2 regions of the Bradyrhizobium sp. CCBAU 11361 genome follow, and region 1 is predicted to be linked to the other one. Evidence: riboswitches for the same ligand, from Rfam matches in the RefSeq annotation. Region 1 holds a riboswitch; the other holds the start of a gene.
What was found. A riboswitch is a leader RNA that binds a small molecule or an ion and turns the genes downstream of it on or off. The one in region 1 is predicted to bind cobalamin.
Positions count from the first base shown of each region.

Region 2: another riboswitch for cobalamin. It lies ahead of XI08_RS01420 (DUF1636 family protein); the one in region 1 lies ahead of XI08_RS11720 (ribonucleotide-diphosphate reductase subunit beta).

Region 1 covers NZ_LBJZ01000138.1:191-5,734, reverse strand. Annotated here, with positions in the region: gene XI08_RS11730 (hypothetical protein) at 560-1,267, opposite strand; gene XI08_RS11725 (class I SAM-dependent methyltransferase) at 1,570-2,508, shown strand; cobalamin riboswitch at 2,840-3,012, shown strand; gene XI08_RS11720 (ribonucleotide-diphosphate reductase subunit beta) at 3,109-4,089, shown strand; gene XI08_RS11715 (hypothetical protein) at 4,661-5,365, opposite strand.
Region 2 covers NZ_LBJZ01000001.1:315,915-321,458, forward strand. Annotated here, with positions in the region: gene cobN (cobaltochelatase subunit CobN) at 1-698, opposite strand, end outside; gene cobW (cobalamin biosynthesis protein CobW) at 698-1,747, opposite strand; gene XI08_RS01420 (DUF1636 family protein) at 1,744-2,118, opposite strand; cobalamin riboswitch at 2,215-2,434, opposite strand; gene cobO (cob(I)yrinic acid a,c-diamide adenosyltransferase) at 2,475-3,110, shown strand; gene XI08_RS01430 (cobyric acid synthase) at 3,122-4,570, shown strand; gene cobD (threonine-phosphate decarboxylase CobD) at 4,559-5,524, opposite strand; gene cbiB (adenosylcobinamide-phosphate synthase CbiB) at 5,536-5,544, opposite strand, start outside.

The sequences.
Region 1 (5,544 bases):
ATCCAGAATCGCTGCTCGCGTCCGACGATCGCGCAGTCAAAGCTTTGGCCCCAACCGGGCCAACAGCAGCCCGTGACGGCAGGACAAAGTACTGGCAACATCTTCCAATGCTGTGGCGAAGGCGCACGAGTTGCATACGCAGGAGAGCCCTCACGCTCTGAGCGCCAACGATGCTGGCCCTCAGGAAAAGTCCTTGAGATCTCTCTAGCAGACAGGTTCGCGGTCAGCCGCGGATCTGAACAAGGACAGCCTGGCGAGCGCAATCGATCCTCGAATGAGGGAAATGTTGCACGGCTTGCGTGCTATCGTTCATTACCCCTTGCTGAGAGCGCTCGTATCGTCATTCTTGGGCGGGATAGCAAGGAGCTTGCCGGTGGAGCTTCGGCCTTGCTGTGCAGGTCTGCCGCTGCGGAAGACCAAAAGTCGCAGCAGCGTTTGCCGGCAAGCCATTTGGAGCATCGCTGAAGGCGCGTCTGGCTTGCTGCAGGTACCAAGTCCCACTTGCTTCGTCCAATCGGGCTCGTTTTAAACAGCGGGCCCGATGTATCCCCATCCCGCCTCACCCCTCATCCAGCTCGCTCATGGCATCATCCATATCCGACTGGGAGTCGCTTATGACTTGCGTGGCGACGGAAACGAGCGCCTTCTCGAAAGCTTGCTGCAACAATGCCGCAGGCGAGCGGTTGCCGCCGTTCGCCGCGGTGTCGGGGTCTGCGCCAGCCTCTGGCCTTGTCGCTGCGATATCGGCGGCGCCTGCGTCCATGTCGTAACACTCACATAGCGGCGTCGCCGCGAGATGACCTGCTCTCTGATAGCAGGGGCAGCTTGCGAGAAGCTGACGAAGATCGCGTCTCTGATAAATTCTGCGATCACTGATGTTGAGTTGATTTGCCTCGTGGAATGTCGATGTGCAAAGGACTGTGCTGGCACGACACGAAAGGTGGATCGGCTGGGCATCTGTCAGCGAAAAGACCGTCCGGGGGCAAGCCCTTGGTGAGCGAATATTAAATTCCGGCTCGGCGAAATTCTGTTGCATCATAAAAGTCGCCACGTTCAACCGCCGCGATGCGGTCCAGCAGGCAATCGAAGGACAGATCTCCCAAGCCAACTGTCCATGGCAAGATGCAGCAGATGCGACGAAATCGACCTCGCGCTTGCCGTTCTTGTTCGCGGTTCTGAATGTCAAGCGCCTAGATTGCGAAGACGCGGCGCGGCTGATTTTGATTCTTTCTAACCCTGCAGAACGATTTTTCCGGCGCGTGCGCAAGCGTATCACGTTGATGGGGCTACGAAAGCCTGCGCGCTTAGCCCGTAATTATCGCAGTCGCTGCCGTTCGAAGTTCAATAGGTCTTCGAGCTCCCACAAAAGTGCCGCGACTCTGAGGATCGCTTTTGGCGCCAATTTGTCTTCTCGTACGCTGCAATAAGGAGGCCCGCCCTCTGTCTCACGATGCGAGCCAAAAAAAGACGCGATGGGGTTGCACCTCGCCAAACTTCTGGGATAGGTCGTCAAGTACTTGGAAGTAGCAGCCGGCGACCGGGTTGCAAAATGAGATGGGAGACATTTGGGTGCGAACAGAGTTTTCGTGTATCAATCGGTCTAAAGCGATCTTTGATGACATTTATGCTTTGGATGATCCAAGGGCATACTTCTCTGTCCTGGGCGACTTGGATTATATGATCCCGGACGTGGCTGAGCCGGTCGTGCGACAAATTCTGGCAGCGAAAGCTTCCGCAACCGGTCTTAAGCCTGTCGTTCTTGATATTGGATGTTCATACGGCATCAACGCAGCAGTGCATCGCTTTCCACTGACCTTCGGGGGCCTGCGTCACCGCTACGCTCGGCGCGAAATGAGGGCGATCAGTTCTGAGACACTGGTGCGCCTCGATCGCAATTTTTATGCGGCTTGGCCCGATGTCGGGTTGGCGCGGTTTATCGGCTTGGACGTGTCGGCGCCGGCGATTAGCTATGCAACAAACGTTGGCCTCCTGGACCAGGGCATTGTCGCTGACCTTGAAAAAGACGCGCTATCGACAGACAGCGCGCAAATTCTGCGCTCTGCGGATGTTATCATGTCGACGGGTTGCATCGGCTATATTACCGAGAAGACGTTCAGAAAAATTCTCGATGCGACCGAGAGATGTCCATGGATCATCTCCTTCGTGCTACGAATGTTTCCATTTGAGTCTTTGGCCTCGACCTTCGCGAACCGTGGCCTTGTGACGGAACGTCTTTACGGCGCGACATTTATCCAGCGCCGCTTTCGCGATGCTGAAGAGTTTGAAGGTTGTTTGGCCAGCTTGGCGGCTCTTGGCGTTGATGCGACCGGCCTTGAATCAGAAGGGCTGTTTCACGCCGATCTGATCTTGTCTCGCCCTGAGGCCGATGCGCGCGCCACTCCTCTGGAAAACATTGTCACGGTCGCCAGCGGCAGGGGGCGGCCGATCGGCCCCCGTTACGTTCATGTTGAAGGCACCGAGGGCTTGCAGGTCGCGCTAGAGCCATGACAGGTCAGAAGCCGCTACGCTGCGCGCCAGCCCCGTTCTGGGCTGGATCAGGAGGTCGAGAACGAAGCCATTCTGGCCAACAGAGCGCCGCAGCCGATGATATTTCGGAGGGATGGACCTCTGGCTCGACCATGCGCAAGCCGAAGTAAAAACCAGGAATATAGCCCACGCGGGACCGATCACTTTCGAGCGGGAGGCTATAGCGCGAGCGATAAACGTGCTGGTGTTCTAGTTCTCGGCCGCTCCATTCGTTAGCTTGACGGTGTCCTTTTGCCCTCGGGAGCTTGATCTCCCGCAACGGAAGGCTTGACGAATCTCGTCGGGTGCCGCCTAGATGTGGATCTGTCTCGGTCTTCTGTCCTTTATTTTGTGGGACCGAAGCTAAGAGGGAACCCGGTGCGCCGAACGGCTGCTCCGGGGCTGCCCCCGCAACTGTGAGCGGCGATCGGTTCATGTCAGTGATCGATCTCTCGTCAGTCGATCCACGCTCACTGATCGGCAAGGGACGGGTCGGCCTCCTCGACTCGACCGGCACCTATGACGTCGATCGCTTACGACTTCTGGAAGCGGCAGCAGCAGACCCATCGGATGGGCGAGGAGGTGCCGCTCGGCGCCGATCTCAAGGACTGGGCGTCGGACCGCGTCACCGCCAACGAGCGCGCGCTGCTCGCCCAGATATTCCGTTTCTTCACTCAGTCGGACATCGAGGTCGGCGACAACTATCTCAAGCGCTACATCCCGATCTTCCAACCGCTCACCGTGCAGATGATGATGGCGACGTTCACCAACATGGAGACCGTCCACATTGACGCTTATGCGCTGCTGCTCAAGACACTCGGCATGCCCAAGACCGAGTTCGAGGCATTCCGCGACTATGCGCAGATGCGCGCCAAAGCGGACTACATGCACGAGTTCGGCGTCCATACCGTGGCTGACGTCGCTCGCACCCTTGCGATGTTCGGCGCCTTCACAGAAGGCATGGCGTTGTTCGCGAGCTTTGCCATGCTGCTCAATTTTCCGCGCCACAACAAGATGAATGGCATGGGACAGATCGTAAGCTGGTCTGTGCGCGACGAGAGTCTCCACTGCGAAGGGATCATCAAGCTATTTCACGAATGGCACCGCGAAACCGGCGTGGTGACGCGCTCCGTCCGTAACGACATCATCGACGTCGCCAAGACCATGGTGAAGCTGGAGGAGAACTTCGTTGATCTCGCCTTCGGCCTCGGCAAAATCGAGGGCATGCGGGCTGAGCAGATCCACGCTTATGTCCGCTATGTCGCGGATTGGCGACTGACCCAGCTCGGAATTACCCCGGTCTTCGGCTTCTTCGAGGCCAGAGAGAGCGGGTTTACCCAGCTCCGGCCGCATCCGTTGCCATGGCTAGTCGAGATCCTGAATGGGGTCGAGCACGCCAATTTCTTCGAACAGCGCGCTACGGAGTACTCCAAGGGGCGAGCCGCGGCAGCTGGGATGGCGAAGAGGGGGTGGGCGGCTTTCGGCCGTATGCAGGACGACCGCAACAGCGTTTTGTTGGAGCGCGATCCTGATAATGCTCGTACTTTCGCAGAAGTCCGCTGATGCTTGCGGAGCAAAGCTCGACCAGTGACATTAATCCAGCCTACCGAAGCTGTGATAGTTGACCCATGAGGGCGAGCCGTTGCAGTCACGCCAATACTATCAATCGCTCGCGTCCTTGCATTGTGGGTGCTCACGTCTGCCAACAGGGCAGGACAAGCGGCAGGCGGGGCAAGCAGTTCGAATGTTGGACCTGCGCGGTCAGAACGCGCCTATCCTATTTCAGAACGCACTCTCACCTTTGTCGTCGAGGACATGACCGTCCCGCGATCTTCTAGAATCCCCGCGGGATGTCGCTGGACGCGCTATACCGACTTTGTCCTCTTTAGCGCCAGCGCGTTTGTTTCTAGCGCGTCCATATGAACAATGATCTCATCCATATCGAACTTTGGCTTAATCGGGTCGGTCGGCCTTTGATTGGACGCTGCCGTGACCATTGCAATTCTGAAATGTCCCTCAAAGAGGAGCTTGGCCGCGGAATAGCCGCCGGCCCGATCGCCTTCATCAGGTGCTCGTCGGCAAGGTCGCTCTGTCGGCCCTCGAAGATGACCCTGCCGTGGCTCGGCTACAGCCGCTAGTGAATCGGCGGATCTTCCGGGTCTGCAGGTCGGTCTTCCTCCATACCTTCGGGCCAAAGAGTCGGGTCTAGCGACGGTGTGAGACGAATGAAGCCCTCTTCTCTCCATTCGGCTGTGTGAGGCACGCCGAGCATGGTGAAAACCTGCGTTGGGTCGTGCTTGCTCGGCTTCACTCCGCTGCGCTCCAGCATGTCGATTTGAGCGCCTGTGGCTGGTTGACCAGCGAACACCCAGTAATCCTTGGCGAGATGTCCGTTCAGCATATCGGGAGGCCCAGCTTGAGGCGGTCCCGCTTGCAATGGCGGGGCGTGAGAGGGGCCGGCGTGCGATGGTTCAGGCCGCAATGGGGCGACGCACGATGGTCCGGCATGCGATGGCTCTGCCTCCGATGCCTCCACGTGCGGTTGCTCGGAATGCGACGGGTCGACTTCCACATTCTGCCATATCAGATCTTGATCGAAACCAGGATGTTCCTCGATGGCCTGAGCGATGGTTTGCTGCGAGAGATGTTGCGGGAGGTTTTCCGGCTCTGGCTCGGCATCGGCCGCAGGGGGCGTATACAGATCATCCTGCCAACCCAAGTCTGGCAAATAGCGGAGCGCTAAATCCAGGTATGGCGCATAGGGCTGCCCAGCATCCAGATATGGAGAATAGGGATGGCCAGCGTCCAGATATGGCGAATAAGCCTCGCCCTGCAGCACTGGAGGAGCAGCTCCATCTGGCGGAGCACTAGCCTGTGTGTTGCTGAGCTGCCGCTCAAAGCCGGTGGTGTCCGTCGTCGGTCGCGGTGTGTCGGGCTCTGGGCTCGTAGTCGCCGAGCCGACTGCATTGAAATCCACCCCGTTCCTCCTTTCAAATGATGGAGCACTTCGAGCTATGC
Region 2 (5,544 bases), on a different contig from region 1:
ACGCCATAGGCGTCAAATCCCTTCTCGCGCAGCGCGGCAATCAGCGCATCGACCGGACCGGTGTCCGCGGCGGTCAAGTACGAGCGATAAAACGTCACCAGCGCGCGAGGCCTGCCTTCGCCGTCCGGTATCGCCACGATGACGCCGCGCGCGGGATCATAGAAGCCCATCTCGGGCACGGTCGTCTCGCCGACCACTGGACCGGCATAGAGGCCCGAGGCCAGCGCAAGCTGCGCGATCGCCGCTTGCGCTGCGACCGGACCACCGGTGTCGCAGAGCACCTTCAACCGGCGCAGCGTCGAGACCGGCAGAGTCGAGTATGCATCGAGCCGTGTGTCGTCGCGGCCATCGGCCGGCAGCACGGCGAGCACGATGCCGCGCGCCTTCGCAAGTTGCTGGAGAGCCGCGAGTCCGTAGGGCCAATAGGACTCACCGCCGATCAGGCGGACCAGAATGCCGCGTGCCTGGGCCAGCGTGCGCTCGATGTAGGTGTCGATCGAAAGCGGATGACGCAGTTCCGCGAGATTGGCGAGCCGCAGCGACGGCAGGCTGTCGCGGCCTCGCCGCCAGCCGGCCGCGAACGCGGCCAGATCGGAATCCGAGTACGAGAGCACCACGAGATCGGCCGGGTCCTGGCCGATGTCCCTTGGCGTCGCGGTCTCTTCCAGACCGCGGCTCTCGCGGAAGACGACGTGCATCAGATGCCAGATCCTGAAAGACCAAGTCCCGCTCTTATCGCGGCCTCGTCGATATCGCCGTGCTCGCCGATCACGACGAGCTTTGACTGCCGCGCGATCGCGCCCCAGGGCTTGTCGAACTGGTGGCGCACGCGCTCGCCGACGGCCTGGAGCAGCAGGCGCATCGGCTTGCCCGCGACCGCGATGTAACCCTTGACGCGCAGCACGTTCTGCTCGCGCGACAGGCGCTGAACCGAGGCGACCAGCGTGTCGATATCCGCCACCTCCGGAAGGTCGATCACGACGGAAGCGAAATCGTCGTGCTCGTGCTCCTCTTCGCCGTCGTGATGCGACGGGCGCGCGGCGAGATCATTCTCGGCGGCAGCGCCGAGGCCGAGGATGACGCGGGCGTCGATCGCACCATCAGTGATGGGGAGCATCGGCACGCGGCGCGGCATCTCGGCGGTGATGGCAGCCTTGGCCGCTTCGAGTCCGGCCGGGCCGGCAAGATCGGCCTTGGTCAGCAGCACGATGTCGGCACAGGCGATCTGGTCCTCGAACACTTCCGACAGCGGCGTCTCGTGATCGAGATTTTCGTCCGCCGCGCGCTGCGCTTCCACCGCGGCCGGATCCGGGGCAAAGCGTCCGGCGGCGACGGCCTCGGCATCGGCCAGCGCGATCACGCCGTCCACGGTGATGCGCGAGCGGATCTCCGGCCAGTCGAACGCCTTGAGCAGCGGCTTGGGCAGCGCGAGGCCCGAGGTCTCGATCAGGATGTGATCGGGTCTTACGGGCCGCGCCAGCAACAGCTCCATGGTCGGGATGAAATCGTCGGCAACGGTGCAGCAGATGCAGCCATTGGCGAGCTCGACGATGTTTTCCTCCGGGCAATTGGCATCGGCGCAGGACTTCAGGATCTGGCCGTCGACGCCCTCGCTGCCGAACTCGTTGACGAGCACGGCGAGCCTCTTGCCGTTGGGATTTGCGAGAAGATGCTGGATCAGCGTCGTCTTGCCGGAGCCGAGAAAGCCGGTCACCACCGTGACAGGGACTTTTGCGAGCGAATTCATTCGGCGGCCTCCGGCACGACGGCAATGGGGGGAATGCGGGCAAGCGACTGCTTGCGGAAGATCTCGGGGCGGCTGCGCCAGGGCACGAGGCCGTCGGGCGCGGCCGCATAGGCCGCGGCGCCTGCGATCACGTCGCGCGCGTTGGCATCCGACAGGCGGCCATAGACATAGGACCAGCGGCCGGGCGCGCTGAGCGCGACCGAGCAGCCCTGGTTACAGGCCGACAGGCATTCGACGGGAACCACATTGACACCATCGGGCACGCCGGCCTCCAGGATCGCACCGTGAAGGCGCTTGCCCGGAGTGACTTCGCCCTCGCCAGGCGTCTCGCCGGCGCGGCAGGTAATGCAGACGTGAAGTGTGACGGTCATCGCCTCTTCCAGAATAAACAGCGGGAGGCGAAGAGGCCCACGAACCGATCTTGCGAGGGTCCGTTTCCCCGTCGCGGAACACCCCGTCCGCCGGTCCAAAAATCGTCCGCGCTGGCAGGTCTCCCGGCTTGCGGAGCAGGGTTTTGCCCTTCGATCCCCGCCTTCCCGATCCCGTGAGGGGTCAGTGGCTTCGGGCATCTCTCCGGTCACGGTCGCGGGGGCGGCTGCATTTTGGACCCAAATCTTGCCGATTCGGACCCTATCGCATTCCCTCTTCGCCTGTCATAGGACAGGAACCAACGCCGGGCCACCATTTGCCCCCGGCCGCCTCTTGTCAAGCCGAAGGACCAGGTACGATGACGCCTGAACCGGATACCCAAACGGGCGAGGAAACCGACGCCCGCCACGCTCAAAAAATGGCGAAGAAAAAGGCCGCCCGCGACAAGATCATGGCCACCAAGAGCGGCGAAAAAGGCCTCATCATCGTCCATACCGGCGCGGGCAAGGGCAAGTCGTCCTCGGCCTTCGGCATGATCGTGCGCTGCGTCGCCCATGGCTTCCCCTGCGCGGTGGTGCAGTTCATCAAGGGCGCCTGGGACACCGGCGAGCGCCGCCTGCTCACGGGTCATTTCGGCGATCTCTGCCAGTTCCATGCGATGGGCGAAGGTTTCACTTGGGAGACGCAGGACCGCGCCCGCGACATCGCGGCCGCGCGCGCCGGCTGGGAGAAGGCCAAGGAGCTGATCCTCGATTCGAACCTGCGCATGGTCGTGCTCGACGAGATCAACATCGCGCTGCGCTACGACTACCTCGATATCGCCGAGGTCGTCGAATTCCTCAGCACGCAAAAGCCTGCGATGACGCATGTCGTGCTCACCGGGCGTAATGCCAAGGACGAGCTGATCGAGATCGCCGACCTCGTCACCGAGATGACGCTGGTGAAACATCCGTTCCGCTCCGGCATCAAGGCGCAGGCCGGCGTCGAGTTCTGAAGATACACGCGATGGCGCGCGCATTGATGATCCAGGGGGCCGGCTCGGACGTGGGCAAGTCGCTCATCGTCGCCGGTCTCGCGCGCGCCTTCACGCGGCGCGGCCTGCGCGTGCTTCCCTTCAAGCCACAGAACATGTCGAACAATGCGGCCGTGACCGTCGATGGCGGCGAGATTGGCCGCGCACAAGCACTGCAAGCCCTCGCCGCCGGCGTCGAGCCACACACCGACATGAATCCGGTGCTTCTGAAGCCGGAGACCGATGTCGGAGCGCAGGTCATCGTGCATGGCAAGCGCATCGCAACTGCGCGTGCGCGTGACTATGCGGCGATGAAGCCACAGCTGATGGGCTCCGTGCTGGAGAGCTTCGAGCGGCTGAAGGCGCGGGCCGATCTCGTGCTGGTCGAAGGGGCCGGCAGTCCCGCCGAGGTGAACCTGCGCAAGGCCGACATCGCCAATATGGGCTTTGCCCGAAAGGCTGATGTGCCGGTTGTGCTGGTCGGCGATATCGACCGGGGCGGCGTCATCGCCCAGCTCGTCGGCATCAAGACGGTGATCGACCCTGACGATGCCGCGATGATCCAGGGTTTTGTCATCAACAAGTTTCGCGGCGATCCCACGCTGTTCGATGACGGCTACAAGCTGATCGAGCAGAAGACGTCCTGGCGCGGCTTTGGCGTGCTGCCCTGGTTTGCGCGCGCCGGCGAGCTGCCGGCCGAGGACGCGCTGGGCCTCAGCGACGCGCGAAAGCCGGGCCAATGCAAGATCGCCTGCCTCGCGCTGTCACGGATCGCCAATTTCGACGATCTCGATCCGCTCAAGCTCGAACCCGGCGTCGATCTCGTGATGGTCCGTCCGGGTGAAGCGATCCCCGGCGACGTGAGGCTCGTCATCATCCCCGGCTCCAAATCGACCCGCGGCGACCTCGCCTTCCTGCGCGCGCAGGGCTGGGACATTGATCTCCTGGCGCATTATCGCCGCGGCGGCCACATCCTCGGCCTCTGCGGCGGCTATCAGATGCTCGGACGCAGCGTCGCCGACCCCGATGGCATCGAAGGCCCTGCCGGCGACACGCCGGGCCTCGGACTTCTGGATGTCGAGACGGTGATGAGCCCGCAGAAGACGCTGACGCGTGTTGCGGCCGTGCACGCCGCCACGGATCAACCGATCGAGGCCTACGAAATCCACATCGGCCGCACCGACGGGCCGGATCGCACGCGGCCGTTCGCGACATTGAATGGCGAGCCGGAAGGCGCGATCTCCAGCGACAGCCGTGTGCAGGGCAGCTATTTGCACGGCCTGTTCACGTCCGATGATTTCCGCAAGGCGTATTTGGCCAAGCTCGACATTCCCGCAGGCGACGAGCCTTATCATGCCAGGGTCGAGAGCGCGCTTGACGCGCTCGCCGACCACATCGAAAAGCATCTCGACGTCGAAGGCCTGCTTTCGCTAGCGCGCTAGGACCTCGGCAAGGCGCGTCCATTCGGCTTCGCTGCCGGGAAGCCCGAGCCGCAGCCATGTCGGTTTCTGCGTGAAGACGCGCGACCAGATCTGGCCACGCGCGAGCTGTTCCTGCGCTGCAAGTGCATCTGGCGTCTCGTAGAGACGGAACAGCGGCGTGCCGCCGACGAGCGTCCAATCCTTTACTTGCGCCATGTCGTCGAGACGGGCACAGTCGCGCACAAGCCGCGCCGAGGTGGATTTCGCCCAGGCATCGTCGCGCAATGCGCGGCAGCCGATCGCGATCGCGGCCCCCGAGACCGGCCATGGCCCCGACATCGCGGCGATCGCTGCGATGTCGGCCGCGCCACCGATCGCAAACCCGAGCCGCAGGCCAGCCAGACCATAAAACTTCCCGAAGGACCGCAGGATCAGCAGCCCCGTTCGATCCGCTTCCGGCGCAAGCGACAGCTGCGGAACGGCATCGGCAAAGCTCTCGTCGATGACGAGACGGCCGACGCGCGGCAGCAGTGCCAGCAAGTCCTTCGGCGTATGGCACCGGCCATCGGGGTTGTTGGGATTGACGACGATGGCGAGGTCCGCGTCCGCCAGCGCGTCAAGATCCGCGACCTCCTGGACGTCCCAGCCCGCAGCCGACAGGACCCCGGAATATTCGTTGTAGGTCGGCGCAAGGATGCGGGCGTGGCCGCGCGGCCCAAGTTGCGGCAGCAATTGAATGGCGGCTTGCGCCCCGCCCATCGCAACGAGCGCCGCGTTGGTGCGGTAAGCGTGCTGCGCCGTCTGATGCAGGGCGTCGATCTCGGCCCGCGACGGCAGCGCGCTCCACGCGCGCATGCTGACCTCGCCCACCGGATAAGGCAGCCGGTTGATCCCCGTCGAGAGATCGATCCAGTCCTCGGCGCGCCCGCCAAAACGCTGCTGGGCCAGATCGAGATTTCCACCGTGCTCGCGCATGTCCTGTTCTTTCACGCGAA